3 regions of the Phytopseudomonas argentinensis genome follow, and region 2 is predicted to be linked to each of the others. Evidence: riboswitches for the same ligand, from Rfam matches in the RefSeq annotation. Region 2 holds a riboswitch; each other region holds the start of a gene.
What was found. Region 2 has a riboswitch for cobalamin ahead of cobG (precorrin-3B synthase). Riboswitches for the same ligand answer to the same signal wherever they lie in the genome.
Positions count from the first base shown of each region.

Region 1: another riboswitch for cobalamin. It lies ahead of cobO (cob(I)yrinic acid a,c-diamide adenosyltransferase); the one in region 2 lies ahead of cobG (precorrin-3B synthase).
Region 3: another riboswitch for cobalamin. It lies ahead of SA190iCDA_RS05985 (TonB-dependent receptor domain-containing protein); the one in region 2 lies ahead of cobG (precorrin-3B synthase).

Region 1 is NZ_CP056087.1:3,619,307-3,626,644, reverse strand. Features, by position in the region: gene ttcA (tRNA 2-thiocytidine(32) synthetase TtcA) at 1-788, shown strand, start outside; gene SA190iCDA_RS16235 (DNA-3-methyladenine glycosylase I) at 811-1,530, shown strand; gene SA190iCDA_RS16230 (NAD-dependent deacylase) at 1,530-2,309, shown strand; gene SA190iCDA_RS16225 (C40 family peptidase) at 2,364-2,999, shown strand; gene SA190iCDA_RS16220 (C40 family peptidase) at 3,135-3,662, shown strand; cobalamin riboswitch at 3,732-3,957, shown strand; gene cobO (cob(I)yrinic acid a,c-diamide adenosyltransferase) at 4,094-4,729, shown strand; gene SA190iCDA_RS16210 (cobyrinate a,c-diamide synthase) at 4,744-6,051, shown strand; gene bluB (5,6-dimethylbenzimidazole synthase) at 6,048-6,698, shown strand; gene cbiB (adenosylcobinamide-phosphate synthase CbiB) at 6,711-7,338, shown strand, end outside.
Region 2 is NZ_CP056087.1:525,050-532,387, forward strand. Features, by position in the region: gene SA190iCDA_RS02435 (cobalt-precorrin-6A reductase) at 1-715, opposite strand, end outside; gene cbiE (precorrin-6y C5,15-methyltransferase (decarboxylating) subunit CbiE) at 712-1,917, opposite strand; cobalamin riboswitch at 2,216-2,487, shown strand; gene cobG (precorrin-3B synthase) at 2,583-3,938, shown strand; gene SA190iCDA_RS02450 (precorrin-8X methylmutase) at 3,935-4,567, shown strand; gene SA190iCDA_RS02455 (precorrin-2 C(20)-methyltransferase) at 4,576-5,328, shown strand; gene cobJ (precorrin-3B C(17)-methyltransferase) at 5,366-7,024, shown strand; gene SA190iCDA_RS02465 (hypothetical protein) at 7,148-7,338, shown strand, end outside.
Region 3 is NZ_CP056087.1:1,318,556-1,325,893, reverse strand. Features, by position in the region: gene ispA ((2E,6E)-farnesyl diphosphate synthase) at 1-22, shown strand, start outside; gene dxs (1-deoxy-D-xylulose-5-phosphate synthase) at 141-2,042, shown strand; cobalamin riboswitch at 2,085-2,303, shown strand; gene SA190iCDA_RS05985 (TonB-dependent receptor domain-containing protein) at 2,407-4,260, shown strand; gene SA190iCDA_RS05980 (AI-2E family transporter) at 4,580-5,590, opposite strand; gene SA190iCDA_RS05975 (helical backbone metal receptor) at 5,686-6,483, opposite strand; gene SA190iCDA_RS05970 (MFS transporter) at 6,483-6,896, opposite strand; gene ribA (GTP cyclohydrolase II) at 6,893-7,338, opposite strand, start outside.

The DNA.
Region 1 (7,338 bases), 2.0 Mb from region 2:
AACGCCTGCGTCGGCAGGCCGGCGAAGCCATCGCCGATTTCAACATGATCGAGGAGGGCGACAAGGTCATGGTCTGCCTGTCCGGTGGCAAGGACAGCTACACCATGCTCGACATCCTGCTGTACCTGCAGAAGGTCGCGCCGATCAACTTCGAGATCGTCGCGGTCAACATGGACCAGAAGCAGCCGGGCTTTCCCGAACATGTGCTGCCGGCCTACCTGGAGTCCATCGGGGTGGCGTACCACATCGTCGAAAAGGACACCTATTCGGTGGTCAAGGAAAAGATCCCGGAAGGCAAGACCACCTGCTCGCTGTGCTCGCGCCTGCGCCGCGGCACCCTGTACACCTTCGCCGACGAGATCGGCGCGACCAAGATGGCCCTCGGTCACCACCGCGACGACATCCTGGAGACCTTCTTTCTCAACATGTTCTACGGCGGCACCCTCAAGGCCATGCCGCCCAAGCTGCGCGCCGACGACGGGCGCAACGTGGTGATTCGCCCGCTGGCCTACTGCAGCGAGGCGGATATCGAAGCCTACAGCACGCTCAAGGAATTCCCGATCATCCCCTGCAACCTGTGCGGCTCCCAGGAAAACCTGCAGCGCCAGGTGGTCAAGGACATGCTGCAGGAGTGGGAGCGCAAGTCGCCGGGCCGTACCGAGATCATGTTCCGCGCCCTGCAGAACGTGGTGCCCTCGCAACTGGCGGATCGCAACCTGTTCGATTTCACCAGCCTGAAGATCGACGAGCAGGCTACACCACGCTTTCTCAACGTGATGAACCTGTAATCTCGAGGGCTGACCACAAGCGATGCACGATTATCGATGGCTGCATGAGTACTGCGTGAACCGCTTCGGCTCGGTCGAGGCGCTCGAGGCGCGGCTGCCGCAGCCGGTTTCGGACAAGAAGCTGCGCGCGCTGGGTAACGATCGCTACCTGTCGATCATGAGCCTGCGCATCTTCAGGGCCGGCCTCAAGCACAGCCTGGTCGACGCCAAGTGGCCGGCCTTCGAGGAAGTGTTCTTCGGCTTCGACCCGGAAAAGGTCGTGCTGATGGGGGGCGAGCGCCTGGAACGACTGATGCAGGATGCCCGGCTGATTCGCCACCTGGGCAAGCTCAAGAGCGTGCCGCGCAATGCGCAGTTCATCCTCGATGTCGAGCACGGTGCGCTCACCGGCCCGGCGGCTGCGGGGAAGGCCGCTGCGCCCAAACCCGGCTTCGCCTTTGGTGCGCTGATCGCCGAGTGGCCGGTGACCGATATCGTCGGCCTCTGGCACTGGCTGGCCAAGCAGGGCACCCAGCTCGGCGGGCTTTCCGCGCCGCGCTTTCTGCGCATGGTCGGCAAGGACACCTTTATTCCCAGCGACGACATGGTCGCCGCCCTCAAGGCGCAGAAGATCGTCGACAAGGTACCCAGCAGCCAGCGCGACCGCGCAGCGGTTCAGGCAGCATTCAATCAGTGGCATTGGGAAAGTGGTCGGCCCCTGTGCCAGCTTTCGGTGATGCTGGCCCATACGGTCAACCATTGATGCGGCCGCAACTGCAGCGCCTGGCGTCGGCGTTCATCGACGCGCAGCGCATCCTGATCATCACCGGGGCGGGAATTTCCGCCGACTCCGGCTTGCCCACCTACCGCGGCATCGGCGGCCTGTACAACGACCATACCGATGATGGCGTGCCGATCGAGGTGGCCATGTCCGGCGAGATGCTGCGCCGTGATCCGGCGCTGTGCTGGAAATACCTGGCGCAGCTTGGCAGCGCCTGCCTGGGCGCCGGGCCGAACGCCGGCCACCAGGCGATAGCCGAACTGCAGGCCATCAAGCCCGAATGCTGGGTGCTGACCCAGAATATCGATGGGTACCACCGCCTGGCCGGCAGCCCCATGGACCGGCTGATAGAGATTCACGGAGAATTGGCGCCGCTTTATTGCCAGCGATGCGGACAAACCGACGAGCGGTTGGCCGAGCATCTGCAGCGGCCGCTACCACCGCTGTGCGCGGCTTGCGATGGCGTGCTGCGCCCACCGGTGACGTTGTTCGGGGAGCTGTTGCCGTCCGTAGCCCTGGAGCGTCTACGACGGCAGTTGGCGAAGGGTTTCGACCTGGTGATCAGTGCCGGCACCAGCGCCAGCTTTCCTTATATAGCCGAGCCGCTGCTGCAGGCGCGCCGGTCGGGAGGCGTGACGGTGGAGGTCAATTTGTCGCACACCCGGGTCAGTGACCGGGTTGACTTGCGGCTGGAAGAACGGGCCTTAGATGTTTTCCCGGAACTACTGAGTCACATCGCTGCTCATAATATTTGCAAATGAGCCCGTTCGCGGGCATAGTCGCGGCTGTTCATTTTTCATGCCACGGTCGTGCCCATGCGCAAACGCTTCGCACCCCTCGTGCCTCTCGCACTCACATTGGTTCTCGCCGCCTGCGCTAACCACACCTCGCAACCCCAGATCGATACGCCTCAGGCCCAGGCTTCATTGCCTGCCAGGCCGGTGGTCGCTGCGCCTGTCGTGGAGCTCAAGGATGCCGGCGAAAACGACGCTGTCGTCGATTTCGCCAATCATGCCCCTTACGCCTTGCCGCAACTGGCGGACAGCGTGCTGGAAAAGGGTATTTCCCTGATCGGCACGCGCTACCGCTTCGGTGGTACCTCGGTGAAAACCGGTTTCGATTGCAGCGGCTTCATCGGCTACCTGTTCCGCGAGGAGCTGGGGATGGAACTGCCGCGCTCGACTCGCGACATGATCAACATCGATGCCCCGCTGGTCGATCGCAAGGCCCTGAAACCCGGCGATCTGGTGTTCTTCAGCACGGCCGGTCGCGGCCGCGTCAGCCACGCCGGCATCTACCTGGGTGACGATCAATTCATCCATTCCTCCAGCCGTCGCAGCGGCGGCGTGCGTATCGACAGCCTGGACGATGGCTATTGGAAGCGCACCTTCATTGAAGCCAAGCGCGTTCTGGCATTGGCGCCGACCGAGCATTTGGCCTCTCAACACTGATGGGGAGTTGCCCGGTCAGCATGCTCGGGTAACAATTCGAATGTTTTCAAGCGACTGCAGTGTAAAGCTAAAGCTTGCACTGCAGTTGTGAACACGGCAGAGTAGGGCGCATTCAGGCTCCAGGATCGTCCGTCCATGACTGCCACCGTCCGTATCGCCTTCCTTCTGCTCGCCGCACTGCTCGGTGCCTGCTCCAGCCGAGTGCCCGCACCTGCCCCGCAACCCGTCGTGGTCATGCCTGCACCCGGTGGTTATCAGGGGGGCGCGGACGATGTGCTGTTCCGCGCACTGGGTCTGGTGGGTACCCCCTATCGTTACGGCGGCAATACGCCGGACAGCGGTTTCGACTGCAGTGGGCTGATCGGCTACGTGTACCGTGACGCCGCCGGCATCAGGCTGCCGCGCTCGACGCGCGAGCTGATCAGCATGCGCGCGCCGACCATTGGCCGGGATTCCCTGCGCAGTGGCGATCTGGTGTTCTTCGCCACCAACGGTGGACGGCAGGTCAGCCATGCCGGCATCTACGTCGGCGAAGGGCGCTTCGTGCATGCGCCATCCTCAGGTGGCACGGTGCGCCTGGACAGCCTTGGCAACAGCTACTGGCAGCGCACCTATATCGAAGCCAAGCGCGTCTTTCCGGTGGAACTGGCCAGCCATCCCTGAGCATGCCGTCGCGCGAGGCCGTGCGACATCACCGACTCTGCGATTGACGCTTACGCCGTCAGTCCTTACCCTTTGCGACCTGCTTCAGGTGCCCCTGGTCGCGGCCAGGGGTGAAACTGGGAAGTCGGTGCGCTGCCGCCAAGCGAGCAATGCCGACGCTGCCCCCGCAACGGTAAACGAGTCCAACCACGCTTCTGGCCACTGTATCGCTGATACGGGAAGGCGCGTTGGTCGCTGTGTCCCAGGGGACTCGCGCTCGCAAGCCCGGAGACCGGCCTGTCGCTTTTTCCTTAGGTTGCGCGGTGGGCGCGGCCGGTGCGCGGCCCCAGGGCCAGCCCCTGCCTGCTCCTGCGTGATCGTTTTTATCGTCAGGCATCAATGCATGCCTGAGCGTTTCAGCTGCGCAGGCGTGCTGGCACCGAGGAGATCCCATGAGCGAGTCGACCCCACCCCCCAGTCGCGAATCGGCCGAACGCGATGCGCGCCACAACGCCCGTATGGCGCGCAAGAAGGCGCTGATGGACGACAGGATCGCCCAGGCCCAGGACGAATACGGTTTGCTGCTGGTGCACAGCGGCAACGGCAAGGGCAAGAGCAGCTCGGCCTTCGGCATGGTTGCCCGAGCGCTGGGCCATGGCCTCAAGGTGGGCGTGGTGCAGTTCATCAAGGGCGGCATGGCCACCGGCGAGGAGCAGTTTTTCCGCCGTTTCCCCGATGAAGTCAGCTACCACGTGATGGGCGAGGGTTACACCTGGGATACCCAGGATCGCCAGCGCGACATCGAGAAGGCCCGCCAGGCCTGGGATGTCGCCAGGCAATTGCTGGGCGATCCGCGGATCGCCCTGGTGGTGCTCGATGAGCTGAATATCGCCCTCAAGCACGGTTATCTGGACCTGGATCTGGTGCTGCGCGATATCGAGTCGCGCCCGGAACTGCAGCACGTGGTGGTGACCGGCCGCGGCGCGCCGCCGGCGTTGCTCGAGGCCGCCGACACGGTGACCGAGATGACCCTGGTCAAGCATGCCTTCAAGGCCGGGGTGAAGGCGCAGAAGGGCGTGGAATTTTGAATACGCAGCAAGCGCTGTCCGTCGAGCCGGGGACGCCACGGCGCTGCCCGACCCTGGTGATTGCCGCGCCGGCTTCGGGGCAGGGCAAGACCACCGTCACCGCCGCCCTGGCGCGCCTGCATACCCGGCAGGGCAAGCGGGTGCGGGTATTCAAGTGCGGGCCGGATTTTCTCGACCCGATGATCCTCTCCCGTGCCAGCGGCAACCCGGTCTATCAGCTCGACCTGTGGATGGTCGGCGAGGCCGAGAGCCGGCGGCTGCTCTGGGAAGCGGCGGGCGAGGCCGATCTGATTCTCATCGAAGGCGTGATGGGGTTGTTCGACGGCTCGCCGTCGGCAGCTGACCTGGCGCGTCGTTTCGGCGTGCCGGTGCTTGGGGTGATCGACGGTTCGGCCATGGCCCAGACCTTCGGCGCCCTGGCCGTTGGCCTGGCCAGCTACCAGCCGGACCTGCCGTTCTCCGGCGTGCTCGGCAACCGGGTCAATCCAGGTCGCCATAACGACCTGATCCGTGACAGCCTGCCGGCCTCGATCCGCTGGTACGGCTCGTTGCCGCGCAGTGCCGCCATCGAGCTGCCAAGCCGGCACCTTGGTCTGGTACAGGCCGCCGAGCTGGCCGACCTGGATGTGCGCCTGGATGCCGCGGCCGATGCCCTCGAGCAGACCGCCACCCTGACCATGCCGCCGCCCGTGACCTTCGCGGCGCCCGCGCTGGCGCCACTGGAACCGCTGCTGGAAGGCGTGCGTATCGGCGTGGCGCACGATGCGTCCTTCGCCTTTATCTACCAGGCCAATCTCGATCTGCTTGAGCGCATGGGGGCGACCCTGGTGTCTTTCAGCCCGCTGGGCGACGAAGCGCTACCCGAGGTGGACAGCCTCTATCTGCCCGGCGGCTACCCGGAACTACATCTGCAGGCACTGAGTGGCAATCGACCGATGATCGACGCCATCAGGGCGCACCAGCAGGCCGGCAAGCCGCTGCTCGCCGAGTGCGGCGGCATGCTGTACCTGCTCGAATCGCTGAGCGATGTCGCCGGCGAGCGCGCCGAACTGGCCGGCCTGGTGCCTGGCCACGGGCAGATGCAGAAGCGCCTGGTCGCCCTGGCGTTGCAGCGCGTGGCACTGCCCGAGGGCGAACTGCGCGGGCACAGCTACCACCATTCGCGCCTGGAGTCCGGGTTGCAGCCACTGGTCCTTGGCGACTGTCCGAATGACAAGCCGGTCAGCGAGGCGGTATTTCGGATCGGGCGCCTGACCGCCTCTTATATCCACTTCTATCTGCCGTCGAACCCGACGGCCGCCGCGGCGTTGCTGCGGCCATGAGCGAGCACGCCTTCAGCGCCGAAGAGCGCGCCGCCATCTACCGCGCCATCGCCGAGCGCCGCGACATGCGCCATTTCAGCGGCGGCGAGGTGGCGCCCGAGCTACTCGCCCGCTTGCTCGAAGCCGCGCACCAGGCGCCCAGCGTCGGGCTGATGCAGCCGTGGCGCTTTATCCGCGTCACCCGGGCGGCGCTGCGTGAAGGCATTTACCAACTGGTCGAGCGCGAACGTCAGCTGACCGCCGAGGCCCTGGGCGAGCGTTCGGACGAATTCATGCGCCTGAAGGTCGAGGGTGTTCGCGATTGCGCCGAAGTGCTGGTGGCCGCGCTGATGGAGGGCCGAGAGGCCCATGTGTTCGGCCGGCGCACCTTGCCGGAAATGGACATGGCGTCGCTGTCCTGCGCGATCCAGAACCTGTGGTTGGCAGCCCGTGCCGAAGGGTTGGGCATGGGCTGGGTGTCGCTGTTCGACCCCGTCGCGCTGGCCGAATTGCTGGGCATGCCGCCGGGTAGCAAGCCGGTCGCGGTGCTCTGCCTGGGGCCGGTGCAGGCCTTCTACCCAGCGCCGATGCTGGCTCAGGAAGGCTGGGCACAGGTGCGGCCGCTGCATGAATTGCTGTTTCAGAACCGCTGGGATCACCATGATTAACGAGAACCGTCCATGAGCCTGATCCTCAGCGCCGTCGCGGGCGTGGCCCTGGATGCCGCCCTCGGCGAGCCGAAGCGCTGGCACCCGCTGGTGGGCTTCGGCAAATTGGCCGACCGCCTGGAGCAGCGCTTCAACCCGTCCGGTGGCGGCTGGCGCAGCCACGGAGTGAGCGCCTGGTGCCTGGCGGTGCTGCCGTTGACGCTGCTCACCCTGATGTTGGTGCAGCTGCCATGGGTCGGTTGGCTGGTGCAGATCCTCGCCCTGTACGCCGCCCTGGGGCTGCGCAGCCTCGATCAGCACGCCCAGCCGGTGGCCCAGGCGCTGCGCCTGGGTGACCTGCCGCTGGCCCGGCAGCGGGTTGGCTACATGGTCAGCCGCCGTACCGAGGACCTGGATGCTAACGGCGTGGCCCGTGCCGGCACCGAGTCGGTGCTGGAAAACGGCAGCGACGCGGTGTTCGCCGCGCTGTTCTGGTTTCTCGTCGCCGGGGCGCCGGGCGTGGTGCTGTACCGTCTGAGCAACACCCTGGACGCCATGTGGGGCTATCGCAACGCGCGTTTCGAGCGCTTCGGCTGGGCGGCTGCGAAGATCGATGACCTGCTCAATTACGTGCCGGCCCGGCTGGTGGCGCTGACCTATG
Region 2 (7,338 bases):
TATCCAGCAACGCCTGCCACAGCGTCTCGGGCTCGGCGAACTCGCGATCCACCGCGGGCAACGCCGGCCGCTGCAACACCAGCACCGGCACGCCACGTTCGCGGGCGACCTGCAGCTTGTGTTCGGTGGCCGCGCTGCCGCTGTTCTTGCTGACCAGCACGTCGCAGTTCAGCCGCGCGAACAGCGCGCGCTCGTCCTCGAGGCTGAACGGCCCACGTGCTCCGATTACCTCGGCCCGCTCGCTGGCCGGCTGGCTTTGCAGGCAACGTACCGTCCAGTGCTGATGGGCGGGAATCTCGTGCAGATGCTCCAGCGGCTCGCGGCCCAGGGTGAACAGCGGCCGCCGAAAGGCGGCCAGGGCGGCGATCAACGAGGGCCAGTCGAACACCTCACGCCAGTCATCGCCGGGTGATGCCATCCAGCCCGGCCGCCGCAGCGCCCAGCAGGGAATGCCGGCCTGTGCGGCGGCGCGGGCCGCGTTGCGGCTGATCCGCGCGGCATATGGATGGGTAGCATCGACCAGCAGCTCGATGCCCGCCCTGTGGATAAAGTCGCCCAGCCCCTCGGCACCGCCAAAGCCACCAACGCGCACCTGGCAGGTCAGATCCCCAGGCACCTTGCCCAGTCCGGCCAGGCTGTAGATATGTTCGGGGCCGAGACGACGGGCGAGACCCAGCGCTTCGCCGATGCCGCCCAGCAACAGGGTGCGGCTCATCGTGGCTTGTGGACCTCGAGCAGGGTGATCGGCAGTGCGCCGCGCCAGGTATCGAAGCCGCCCAGAGGTTTGGCCTGGGCCGCCTCGATACGGGTCAGCTCGCCGCCCTGCTTGCCGCGAAAGGCGATCAGCGCCGCCTCGCTCTGCAGGGTCACCGCATTGGCCACCAGCCGGCCGCCGGGCTTGAGCGCCTGCCAGCAGCGCTCCAGCACACCCGCTGTGGTGACGCCGCCGCCGATAAAGATCGCATCTGGCGCAGCCAATCCCCCCAGCGCCTCGGGCGCCCGCCCGGCCACCAGTTGCAGGCCCGGTACGCCTAAGGCATCACGGTTATGGGCGATATGGGCCTGGCGCCCTTCATTGCCCTCGATGGCGATGGCGCGGCAGCTGGAGTGCACGCGCATCCACTCGATACCGATGGAGCCGCAGCCGGCGCCGACATCCCAGAGCAGCTCGCCGGGCGATGGCGCCAGGCGCGACAGGGTGATGGCGCGCACGTCGCGCTTGGTCAGTTGGCCGTCGTGGCGATAGGCGTCGTCCGGCAGGCCAGGCGTCAGCGGCAGGCGCTTGGCTTCATCGCCGGCGAGGCACTCGATGGCCACCAGGTTGAGATCCGCTGCGCGCGCCAGGAACCAGCCGTTGGCCAACCCGTCGATACGTCGCTCGCGCTCGCCACCCAGGTGCTCGAACACGCTCAGCCGGCTGGGGCCAAAGCCCCGTTCACGGAGCAATTCGGCGATGGCGGCCGGGCTGTCGCCATCGTTGCTCAGCACCAGCAGACGCACGCCGGGGTGGATCTGCGCCTGCAACGCCGCCAGCGGCCTGGCAACCAGGGACACCAGCGTGCAGCCCTGCAGCGGCCAGCCCAGGCGCGCCGCCGCCAGGGAAGCGGACGACGGCGCCGGCAGAATGCGCAGCTCACCCGGCTCCAGCTCGCGGGCCAGGCTGGCGCCCACGCCAAACAACATCGGATCACCGCTGGCCAGTAAGCACACCAGTGTACCGCGCCTCTCGAGCACCGGCACCAGGGAAAACGGCTTTGGCCAGGGTAGGCGCGTGGCACGGATGCAAGGGGGCAACAGCGCCAACTGGCGCTCGCTGCCGACCACCTGCTCGGCCGCCAGCAACGCATGCCGCGCCGCCTTGCCGAGGCCGGGGTAGCCGTCTTCACCAATGCCCACGACGGTCAGCCAGGGGGTCATGCGTTTTTCCTCATTAATCAGAACTACCCGTACTCATTCGCCATAAAGAACCAGCGTGCTTTCCGTAGGGTGGACAATGCTCTTCTTGTCCACCTTTGCAATGCTGGAACGGTGGACGGATGGAGCGTCGTCCACCCTACGTCTGCGTGGGAATGCCGCTCAGGACGCTTCGCGTCCGCTGCTGAACGAGTGCACCTGGTGGACAAAAACAGCGTTGTCCACCCTACTCAGGCCCGCGATTCGTAGGGCATGGCTACCATCCGACGAGGCGGCTTTTCATCCCGGCGGGCAAAGCGGGCATAATAGCGCCTCTGTCGGTGCCCAGCGGCTACATGTGAGCAAAAGCGGGCCTAAGAGGGAACACGAGAAAACCTGTTCAATAGCTAGCGAGCTAGCGCCCTGCAACGCAGCAGGGCCGACGCGCAGCAGATATTGGGCAGGTTTCAGCCGTGGCTGCCCCCGCAACTGTAGCAGCGAGCGCCTGCGCCAATCGCCACTGGGAAACCGGGAAGGCCGGCCAGGCGCCATGACCTGCGAGCCAGGAGACCTGCCGACCGATTCAGTCGCATGTGCCCACACCGGACGGGGTGTCCCGGTGAGAGAAGCTGACCCTTCTCTGGCCTGTCCTCGAACGGATGCCCATGTGACCCGACCCCGGTGATCCGTTGAAACAGGCTTTTCGCATTCCGTCCACTGCTGTTCGCCCCTCGGCCTGTCCGGGGTTGCTGCGTATCGTGCAGGCGAAGGATGGCGGCATCTGCCGCATCAAGCTGCCCTGTGGTCGCCTCGAAGCCGAGCAGGCCGAGCGCGTCGCCAGGGCGGCGCTGCAGCATGCCGGCGGGGTGATCGAAGCCACCAACCGCGGCAACCTGCAGATTCGCGGTATCCGGGTAGGCCGCGAAGACGCACTGATAACCGAGCTGCTGGACGCCGGCCTGGGGCCCAACACACCCGGTGCCGATGACGTACGCAATCTGATGGTCAGCCCGGCCGCCGGCCTCGATCCGCAGGCACTTGTGGATAGCTCGCCACTGGCTGCCGAGCTGCTGGCCACCCTGGAAAACTCTCCGCGCCTGCATGCCCTGTCACCGAAGTTCGCCCTGCTGCTCGACGGCGGCGAACGCCTGGCGATGCTCGAACACCCCCACGATATCTGGCTCAGCGCCCTTACCCTCGGAGATGGGATCGGCTATGCCTTCGGCCTGGCCGGTTGCCCGCCGGTCACGGCAAAGGATGCACCCGCGCTGGCTGTGGTGCCCCAAGCCCTGGCTCATAAGCTGATCATCGCCCTGCTCGATCTGTTCCTGGAGCTGGCCACGCCCGAGCAGGCACGCATGCGCCATCTGCTGGAAATCCATTCGCCTGCCGAGCTGCTGCAGCGTCTGCAGGCACGGCTGGAGGATGCGCTGCTGCCGGCCGGCAATTGGCGCCGGCCCCCGGCGCAAGCCAATGCCCATCTCGGCATCAAGGGGCAGCGCCAGCCGGGTCTCGTGCATATCGGCGCCGCCACCGTGCTCGGTCGGCTGGAGGCCGAACAGCTGGCCGGCCTGGCGGATCTCGCCCGCCGTCATGGCGATGGCGCCCTGCGCCTGACGCCCTGGCAGAGCGTGTTGCTGCCCAATGTTCCCGAGGCGGCTGCCGATGGGGTTATCCACAGCCTGCATGCGCTGGGCCTGTTGACCGATGCCGCCGCGCCGCTGGCCCGCATCATCGCCTGCACCGGCGCCAGCGGTTGCGCCAAGGGCTTGGCCGACACCAAGGTCGATGCCCTGCGCCTGGCCGAACGGCTACCCGCTGGCAGCGAGCAGCCGGGCATTCACCTCACTGGCTGCAGCCGCTCCTGCGCCGCCGCCCACCGCGCGCCCTTCACCTTGCTGGCGGTGGCCGAGGGTCGTTACGACCTGTTCGCCCGCCAGCCCCTCGGCACGGGCTTCGGCCAGTTGCTGGGCCTCCACCTGACACCTGACGAGGCCGCCGAATTGCTGGCCTCGCTCACCGCTACCCGGAGTTTCACCCGATGACCGATTACATCCGCGATGGTCAGGCGATCTATCGCAATTCCTTCGCCATCATTCGTGCCGAGGCCGACCTGAGCGGCATTCCGGCTGATCTGGAGAAGCTCGCGGTGCGGGTCATCCACGCCTGTGGCATGGTCGATGTGGTGCAGGATCTGCGCTTCTCGCCGGGCGCCGGTACCGCCGGGCGTGAAGCGCTGGCCAAGGGCGCGACGATTCTCTGCGACGCACGCATGGTCGCCGAAGGCGTGACCCGTGCACGGCTGCAGGCCGCCAACCCGGTGATCTGCACCCTCAACGATGCCGGCGTACCGGAACTGGCCAAACGGTTGGGCAACACCCGCTCGGCGGTGGCCCTGGAACACTGGCGCGAGCACTTGGAAGGCTCGGTGGTGGTGATCGGCAATGCACCGACGGCGCTGTTCTACCTGCTCGATATGCTCGCCGCGGGTGCGCCCAAGCCGGCGTTGATTCTCGGCTTCCCGGTCGGTTTCGTCGGTGCCGCCGAATCCAAGGACCTGCTTGCTGCCACTTATGCCGAGCATGGCGTGCCCTACGTGATCGTCCAGGGCCGCCGCGGGGGCAGCGCCATGGCCGCCGCGGCGATCAATGCCCTGGCGACGGAGGTCGAGTGATGAACGGTATGGACCTCCCCGGCAAAGGCCGCCTGATCGGCCTGGGCGTAGGCCCGGGCGACCCGGAGCTGATCACCCTCAAGGCCCTGCGTTTGCTGAAAGCGGCGCCGGTGGTCGGCTATTTCGTGGCCAAGGCCAAGGCCAACGTCGGCCAGGGCGGCAATGCCTTCGGTATCATCGAGGCGCATCTGGATGAAAGCCAGCAGCGCCTGCCGCTGGTCTACCCGGTCACCACCGAAAAGCTCGAACCGCCGCTGACCTACGAAGGCGTGATCAGCGACTTCTACGACACCTGCGCGGCGCAGATCGCCGCCCACCTGGATGCCGGCCGCGACGTGGCGGTGATCTGCGAAGGTGACCCGTTCTTCTACGGCTCCTACATGTATCTGCACGACCGCCTCGCCGAGCGCTACGAGGCCGAGGTGATTCCTGGCGTCTGCTCGATGCTCGGCAGTGCGGCAGTGCTCGGCGTGCCGCTGGTGTACCGCAACCAGAGCCTGTCGGTACTCTCCGGCGTGCTGCCCGAGGACGAACTGCGCGAGCGCCTGCAGGGCGCCGAAGCCGCCGTGGTGATGAAGCTCGGCCGCAACTTCGAGAAGGTGCGCCGCGTGCTGCAGAGCCTCGGCATGCACGACCGCGCCCATTACGTGGAACGGGCGACCATGGCCAACCAGCGCATCGTGCCGCTCGATGAAGTCGAGCCGATGGCCTCGCCGTATTTTTCGATGATCGTGGTGCCGGGCGAGAAGTGGCGCGGTTGAGCCGCGCCCTCTCCTGCATGTTGAATCTGGAATCCCCATGACCCTTTCCCCTGCCATCGTCATCCTCGGCCCCTCCGCGCTGGCCACCGCCCGGCGCATCCAGGCGCTTTATCCACAGGCAGTGATCCACGGCCTGAGTGGCCGGATCGAGGCCGATCAGGCCTACGCCGACTTCGGCGACACCCTGCGCAACCTGTACCGCAGCGGCGCGCCGATCATCGCCCTGTGCGCCGCCGGTATCGTGATCCGCAGCCTGGCGTCGCTGCTCGCCAGCAAGGGCGCCGAGCCACCCGTGCTGGCGGTGGCCGAAGACGGCAGCGCGGTGGTGCCGCTGCTCGGTGGCCTGGGTGGGGTCAACCGCATGGCCCGGGAGATTGCCACGGCGCTAGAGGTCAGCGCGGCGATCACCACCAGCGGCGAACTGCGCTTCGGCACCTGCCTGCTCGACCCGCCAGGCGGCTACGCCCTGGCCGATATCGAGCAGGGCAAACGTTTCGTTTCCGATCTGCTCGGCGGTGAGCGCCTGCGCATCGAGGGTAACGCGCCCTGGCTGGATCGGGGCAAGCTGCCGATGGCCGACAATGGCGGGCGCACCCTGCATATCACTCCCTCGCAACGCGCAGCGCGGCCGGACGAACTGCTGATTCATCCCCGCACGCTGCTGGCCCTGGTCGACAGCGCGGACGATCTCGCTGCGCGAATCGGCCAGGCGTTCGAACAGGCTGGCCTGGCGCAGAAATCCCTCGCCGCCCTGCTCGCGCCGCCAGCGCTGATGACCGACAAACACCTGGCTCAGGTCGCCGCCGAGTTCGCCGTACCGCTCCGTTTTATCCGCCCTGAGGATGCGCTGCCGCCTCAGCTGCAGCGCAGCGAAAACCTGCAGCTGCTGCAGGCCGCATCCCCCGAAGCTGCACAGAACATTGGCCGCCCACTCGGGCGCCTGAGCGTGATCGGCCTGGGCCCCGGCGCCGCCGAACATATGACCCCCGCGGTACGCCGCGCCCTGGATGAAGCCCAGGACCTGCTCGGCTACGAAACCTACGTGAAGATGGCCGAGCCGCTGCGCGACGATCAGGTGCGCCATTGCAGCGACAACCGCGAGGAACTGCAGCGCGCCCGCCACGCCTTCGAACTGGCCGCCAGCGGTCGCCGCGTGGTGGTGATCTCCTCCGGCGACCCCGGCGTTTTCGCCATGGCGGCGGCGGTGCTGGAAGCCTTGGAAGAGCGCGCTGCACCCGCCGACTGGCATGCCGTCGAGCTGGAAGTGCTACCCGGCGTCTCCGCAGCCCTGGCCACCGCGGCCAAGGCCGGCGCGCCGCTGGGCCATGACTTCTGCCTGATCTCCCTCTCGGACAACCTCAAGCCCTGGGCGGTGATCGAAAACCGCCTCGACCACGCCGGCGCCGCCGACCTGGCCATGGCCTTCTACAACCCGATCTCCAAGGCTCGCCCCTGGCAGCTCGGCCGCGCCCTGGACATCGTCCGCACGCATCGGGCGCCCCACACCGTGGTGGTGCTCGGCCGCGATATCGGCCGCCCCGCCGAAGCGCTGCGGGTACTCAGCCTCGGCGAGCTGATACCGGAGATGGTCGACATGCGCACCCTGGTGATCATCGGCTCCAGCCAGACCCGGCGTTTTCCGCGGCGCGACGGCGGCGAGTGGGTGTACACGCCGCGCAGTTATCCACAGCCGTAAAGAGCGCGGCGCTGGGCTTTACGTCTCCTTTACGTCGACCTGACCGCACCTTGCACAGGCGTCCCGATAATCGATGCTGCCCCGCCATCCGGACGGGGTCATCCTCTTCTCTGGAGCCCCATGATGAACGCACGTCTGCCCCGTTCCGCCATCGCCGCACTGTTGCTCGCAACGCTTTCCCTGAATGCGCTGGCCGGGCCCGGCGGGCCAGGTGGCGGCCCTGGGGGCCCCGGGGGCTATCACGGGCAGGGCAGCCCCGGGCCGGACTGGGGCGGGCCGGGACCACGGCACGGCCATGGCCTGCCGGACCATGC
Region 3 (7,338 bases), 790 kb from region 2:
TATCGTCGAACGGCGCAACTGAACCGCTGTCTATCTGACATCGCTGCTGCGGCAAACACGCCCAAGCCCTCCCTTGGGCTAGGGTCATCGCATCAGGTAGACTGCCCCACTATTTTCGAATTCCTATAACGACTCACCTGATGCCGACGACTTTCCACGAGATTCCCCGCGAACGCCCGCTGACGCCGCTGCTCGACCGTGCCAATACGCCGGATGAGTTGCGCCGCCTTGGCGAGGCCGAGCTGGAAACCCTGGCGGATGAACTGCGCCAGTACCTGCTCTACACGGTCGGCCAGACCGGCGGGCATTTTGGCGCCGGCCTCGGGGTGATCGAACTGACCGTCGCCCTGCACTACGTCTTCGATACGCCAGACGACCGCCTGGTGTGGGACGTCGGCCATCAGGCCTACCCCCACAAGATTCTTACCGGCCGCCGCGAGCGCATGGGCAGTCTGCGCCAGAAAGACGGCATCGCCGCCTTCCCGCGTCGCTCGGAGAGCGAATACGACACCTTTGGCGTTGGCCATTCCAGCACCTCGATCAGCGCCGCACTGGGCATGGCCATCGCCGCCCAGCGCCAGGGCAGCAAGCGCAAGTCGGTGGCGGTGATCGGCGACGGCGCGCTGACCGCCGGCATGGCCTTCGAAGCGCTCAACCACGCTGCCGACGTGAAGGCCAACATGCTGGTGGTGCTCAACGACAACGACATGTCGATCTCCAAGAACGTCGGCGGCCTGTCCAACTACCTGGCCAAGATCCTCTCCAGCCGCACCTACGCCAACGTGCGCGAAGGCAGCAAGAAAGTGCTGTCCAAGCTGCCCGGCGCCTGGGAAATCGCCCGCAAGACCGAAGAGCACGCCAAGGGCATGCTGGTCTCCGGCACCCTGTTCGAAGAGCTGGGCTGGAACTACATCGGCCCCATCGACGGCCACGACTTGCCGACCCTGCTGGCCACCCTGCGCAACATGCGCGACCTGGAGGGCCTGCAGTTCCTCCATGTGGTCACCAAGAAGGGCAAGGGCTTCGCGCCGGCCGAGGTCGATCCGATCGTCTACCACGCCATCACCAAGCTGGAGCCGATCAACGCGCCGGCCGAGGTGAAGAAGCCGTCCGGCCCGAAATACTCCAGCGTGTTCGGCCAATGGCTGTGCGAGATGGCCGCCCATGACGAACGCCTGATGGCGGTCACCCCGGCCATGAAGGAAGGCTCCGACCTGGTGGCGTTCAGCGAGCGTCACCCGGATCGCTACTTCGACGTGGCCATCGCCGAGCAGCATGCGGTGACGCTGGCCGCCGGCATGGCCTGCGAAGGCGCCAAGCCGGTGGTGGCGATCTACTCGACCTTCCTGCAGCGCGCCTACGATCAGCTGATCCACGACGTCGCTGTGCAGAACCTCGACGTGCTGTTCGCCATCGACCGCGCCGGCCTGGTCGGCGAAGACGGCCCGACCCACGCGGGCAGCTTCGACCTCTCCTACCTGCGCTGCATCCCCGGCATGCTGATCATGACGCCGAGCGATGAAAACGAGCTGCACCACATGCTCACCACCGGCTACCAGTTCACTGGCCCGGCGGCAGTGCGCTACCCGCGCGGCAGCGGCCCGAACGCAACCATCGACCGTGAGCTGACGCCACTGCCGATCGGCAAGGGCGTGGTGCGCCGCCAGGGCAAGGGTGTCGCCCTGCTGGTGTTCGGCGTGCAGCTGAATGAGGCCCTGCGCGTCGGCGAAACCCTGGACGCCACGGTGGTCGACATGCGCTTCGTCAAACCCCTCGACGAAGCGCTGGTCAGCGAACTGGCTGCAGGCCACGAGCTGCTGGTGACCATCGAGGAAAACAGCGTGATGGGCGGGGCCGGCAGCGCGGTCAGCGAATTCCTTGCCGCCCAGGGCACCCTCAAGCCAATGCTGCACCTGGGCCTGCCCGACAGCTATGTGGAGCACGCCCGCCCCGACCAGATGCTCGCCGAATGTGGCCTGGACGAAGCGGGCATCGAAGCGGCCGTGCGTCAGCGTCTTGAAAAAGGCTCAAGCAAAGCCTGACCGACTTGCTTGTGTTTCATGCAGTCACCTTCTAAGGTACGCCTCGTTCACCTCCTGCCAGGTGCGCGCGGCGCTGCCACGCCGCGCGTTAAACGGGAAGTCGGTGCGCTCGCTCCGCGCGCCAAGCCGACGCTGCCCCCGCAACGGTAATCGACCGCAATCAGCCGATTGCACAACCGCTCAACCGCCACTGGGTCTACCGGGAAGGCCAGCGGTTGCAGGTCGAAAGCCCGGATACCGCCCTTGCAGGACGAGACGTGTGTTGCGGAGGGCACCACCGTCAAGCGCTGCATGGGCTCATTGCCCCGGCTGGGCTTGCTCCTGCCCTCCTCGAACGTCTGCCGACCTTTGAGGAATTCACAGAATGAAATTATCCCGCCTGCTTCTGGCGACGTCGCTGGCCCCCGGCCTGGCACTAGCCTCCCCGACGAACTACGAGGATGCACTGAAGCTCTCGGAGACCGTGGTGACGGGCAACCGTGACGTGCAGCCGCGCGAACGGAGCAGCACCCCCACCACGGTATTCACCCGCGCCGACATCGAGCGCCTGCAGCCCGGCAGCGTGCTCGACCTGCTGAGCCGGGTGCCAGGGGTGCAGGTCACCCGCGCCGGTGGCCGCGGCAGCACCAGCGGCCTGTACATTCGCGGCACCAAGACCGCACAGAGCCTGGTGCTGGTCGACGGTCAGCGCATCGGCTCGGCATCTGCTGGTGGCGCGCCGCTGGAATACCTGAATGTCGAGCAGATCGAACGTGTCGAAGTGCTGCGCGGCTCACGCTCGGCCATCCATGGTGCCGATGCGATTGGCGGCGTGGTGCAGATTTTCACCCGTCGGGCTACGGGCGAAGGGCTCAACCCGCGCCTGCGCGTCGGCTATGGGTCGAACCACAGCTGGGAACGCAGCCTGGGCCTGTCCGGTGGCGATGCCGACACTCGTTTCAACCTCGGCCTGAGCGCCGACGACACCCGCGGCATCAATCGCACCCATGCCCGCGTGGCGCCGGACAGCGATCGCGACGCCTACCGCATCAACGCCTTCAGCGCCACCCTCAGTCACCGTTTCAGCGAAGCGCTGGCAGCCGGCTTCAGCGTGCTCGACCAGCGCGGCGAGAGCGAATACGACGGTGGCTGGGAAGGTGCCTACCCGTACGCCGACTATCAACTGACCAGTTACTCCGGGTTCCTCGACGCCCAGCTGCTGCCTGACTGGAAAAGCCGCCTGGAAGTCGGCCACAGCGAGAACCGCTCCGTCGAGCGCTTCGATGACGTGCCCGCCAGCAGCCCCTTCAACACCTACCGCAACAGCCTGGCCTGGCTCAACACCCTCGACCTGGGCGACGGCCACAGCCTGCTGCTCGGCGCCGATGGCTACCAGGAACAGCTCAACAGCGATACCGCCTACGCCGAGGACAGCCGCTGGAACCACGCCCTGCTGACGCAGCACCGTTACCGCGGCGAGCGCTTCAGTACCGAGCTGGGCCTGCGCCACGAGAAGAACCAGCAGTTCGGCAGCGCCAACACGTTCAGCGCGGCCCTGGGTTACCAGCTCGATGCGCGCAACGAGCTGATCTTCTCCTACGCCGAGGGCTTCCGCGCGCCGACCTTCAACGACCTCTACTGGCCAGGCGGCGGCAACCCGGACCTGCAGCCGGAGACCTCGAAATCCTACGAGTTGCAGTGGCGCAGCCAAGTGGCCGAGCGCACGGCGCTGCAGGCCTCGGTGTACCGCACCGACCTGCGTGATGCGATCAACGGCTGGCCCGCCGAGAACCTCGACAAGGCGCGTATCAACGGCTTCGAAGGCAGCCTGCAGCAGGAACTGCTGGGCTGGCAGGCCGCCCTTGGCCTGAGCCTGATCGATCCGCGCGACCGCAGCACCGGCAGGCAATTGAATCGCCGCGCCAAGCGCACCCTGAGCCTGGATGTGGATCGCCAGTTCGGCGACTGGTCATTCGGCGCCACCTGGCAGGCGGTCAGCCGTACCTACGACGACGTCGACAATCAGCGCGAGATCGCCGGCCACGGGCTGCTTGGCCTGCGCGGCAACTGGCAGGCGACAGCGGAGCTGGCGCTGGGGCTGAAAGTGGATAACGTGCTGGACAAGGGTTACAGCCGCGCCCAGTACGGCGATGGAAGCTGGCCCGTGACGAATTACCGGGAATACCGGGAAGAAGGCCGTACTGCCCTGCTGTCACTGACCTGGACCCCGGCGTTCTGAGAGCCCGGTCACGACCTTGTTCATTCGGAAACCCCGAATCCGTATTCCTGTGGATTGGCGGCGAAGTGGCGGAAGCAGCTGCAAGCTGCAAGCTACAAGTTCAAAGCAGCCCGCAGTGCTCTAGCTTCTTCTTGCCGCTTGAGGCTTGCGGCTTGAAGCTCAATATTCGCTTCTGCCTTTCTGTCATCACTGCTCGTGGCGCCTCGTCGAGAGAGCATGAAGAGGCCTGAGTCAGGAAATGGCCCGCAAGCGGCACCTACCCGGTCGATGGATCTCCCCGATCCGTTTAAACGCTGCGGGGGCGATCCAGCCGACATGATCACACCCAGCCCTGGGCCTTGAGTTCGCTCTTCACATAGGCGTAGTAGACCGGCGCCGCCACCAGCCCGGCGATGCCGAAGGCGGCCTCGAACACCAGCATCACCAAGAGCAGCTCCCAGGCCCGCGCCTTGATCTGCCCGCCGACGATGCGCGCGTTGAGGAAGTATTCGACCTTGTGGATAACGATCAGGTAGGCCAGTGCGCCCAGCGCCACCCAGATCGACAGCGACAGGCCGACCACGAAGATCGCGGTGTTGGAGATCAGGTTGCCGACCACCGGCAGCAGGCCGGCCACGAAGGTGATCACGATCAGCGTCTTGGTCAGCGGCAGGTGCACGTCGAACAGCGGCAGTACGCCCATCAGGAAGATGCCGGTGAAGGTGGTGTTGAGCAGGGAAATCTTGATCTGCGCGAAGACGATATTGCGAAACGCCTCGACGAAACGCTGCACGCGGGTCAGCAGGGCGCCGGCCAGGGGCTTGAGCTGATCCGGCTCGGGCACGCTCTGCAGGGCGATCACCGCGCCGAGGATCATGCCGATCAACACGGTGACGAACATGTGCACGGCGCCCTTGCCAAGCAGCTGCAGCTCGCTGATGTGCCCGCGCAGCCAGTCGTGCAGCGCGACGCGGATATCGTCGACGTTGGCCGGCAGGTAGGCCACCAAGGCTTCGGGCAACTGCTCGCGGGCGCGGTCGATCACACCGAGCAGCTTGCCCATCATCCGCCCCGGGTTGTTGAGCTCGTGCATCAGCAATGAGAAGGCGCCGGCGAAGAGCAGCCCGAGCACGGCGATCACCAGCACGCTGAGCACGCCGACCGCCAGCACCCGGCCCATGTGCCCCGCCAGCAGGCGCTGCATCGGCTGCGCCAGGCGGTTGACCAGTTCGAACACCAGCAGGCCGGCCAGCAGGCTGGGCAGCAATTTCAGGGGAAAGACCAGCAGGAGCGCGGCACCAACGATCAAGGCGCTGGCAGGGGAAAACCAGGGGGATACGGGGGCTTTCATAACGTCTGCAGTGAACCGGAAGGCGTTCAATCTGCCAGTTGGCGGCGCGCTTTACCAGCGTCATCGCACGCCCCGAGCGCAAGCCTTGACGGCGATCACCTGGCCGGCGCGAGCAACGCACAGAGCCTGGCCGTGGCAGCGAGCATTTGAAAGCTGGGTCGCTCGAGGCCTTTATCAGGCAACACCACCAACTGCTCGCTCCTTACCGCCCTGAGTTGCGGCCAGCGCAGCCAAGACTGCAACTGGCGCGCATCCCCGGCGATGATCAACGCCGGGTCACGCTGCAGCACAGCCTCCACGCTGACCTGCGGCGCGGGCAGCCTGAGGTCGGCAAACACGTTGCGCGCCCCGCATACCTGCAGGGCATCGCTGATGATCTGCTCGCCGCCGACGGTATACAGCGGTGCATCCCACACCTGATAGAACACCGGCAAGGGCTCGTCACGTCGATAACGCGCCCGTAACGCTTCGAGCCCTGCGACGAAGCGATCATGCAGGCGCCGCGCCGCCTGCGGCCGACCGAGCCGCTCGCCGACCAGCAGGAACTGCCTGGCCAGCTCGTCCAGCGAATGGGGCTCGAGCACCAGCATGGGAATATCGAAGGCCTGCAATTGCTCGCGCTGGGCAGCGCTGACACTGCCCGGCCACACCAGCAGCAGATCCGGCTGCAGGGCCAGCAGGGTTTCCATTTCCAGATTCCCGTAGCGCCCCACGGAGGGCAAGTGAGCCAATGCTGCCGGGCGCTCACCGCCATCGAGCACGCCGACCAGCGTGTCGCCGGCCCCCAGTTCGAGGACGATTTCGCTCAGCGACGGCGCCAGGCTGACCACCCGCTCGGCAGCCAGCAGCGAGGTCGCCTGCAGCCAAAGCAGCACGAGCAGCACGCCGCGCATCAGAGCTGCCGAGGAAGGCGGTAGAGGTAGAGCACCACGACGCTGGCCAGCGCCAGCAGAATCTGCGGCACCGCCTCCAGCCCGGCGAACACCGCCAGGGCGGCGATCCAGGCCGGCAGCCCGGCGCCCAGCAATGCCGGGCCGCGGCGCGCGGCCAGGGTCAGCCAGGCGGCAGGTTCGTCAGCGGTATTCAGGGCTTTCACGATGGCGAACAGGGCGCGCTTGTAGCCACTGAACAGCGGCAGACTGACGAACAGCGAAGCCAACCCAGCGATGAACAACGGCATGGCCAACACGCCCGGTTGGCGCCCGGCACCGAACAGCAGATTGATCAGCAGCAGTGGAGCCAGGGTCAGTGCCAGTTGCCGCCACCAGAGCAGGGCCAGCCGGCGCTTGACCGCGGCGCGGGTCAAGGCCGCTCGACCTCACCCTGGTGCAGCTTGCCGAGCATGTGCCCGAGCTTGCCGGCCTTGGTGGCCAGGTACTTGCTGTTGTGCGGGTTGTGGCCCAATTGCAGCGGCACGCGGTTGGCGACTGGAATGCCCATGTCGCCAAGCGCCTTGACCTTGCGCGGGTTGTTGGTCATCAGCTTGAGCGAGGAGATGCCCAGGTGCTCCAGCATCGGCAGGCAGATCGCGTAGTCACGCATGTCGGCACCGAAGCCCAGGCGCTCGTTGGCCTCGACTGTGTCGGCGCCGCTATCCTGCAGCTCGTAGGCGCGGATCTTGTTGAGCAGGCCGATGCCACGGCCTTCCTGACGCAGGTACAGCAGCACGCCGCGGCCCTCCTCGGCGATGGCACGCAGGGCGCCCTCGAGCTGGAAGCCACAATCGCAGCGCAGGCTGAACAGCGCGT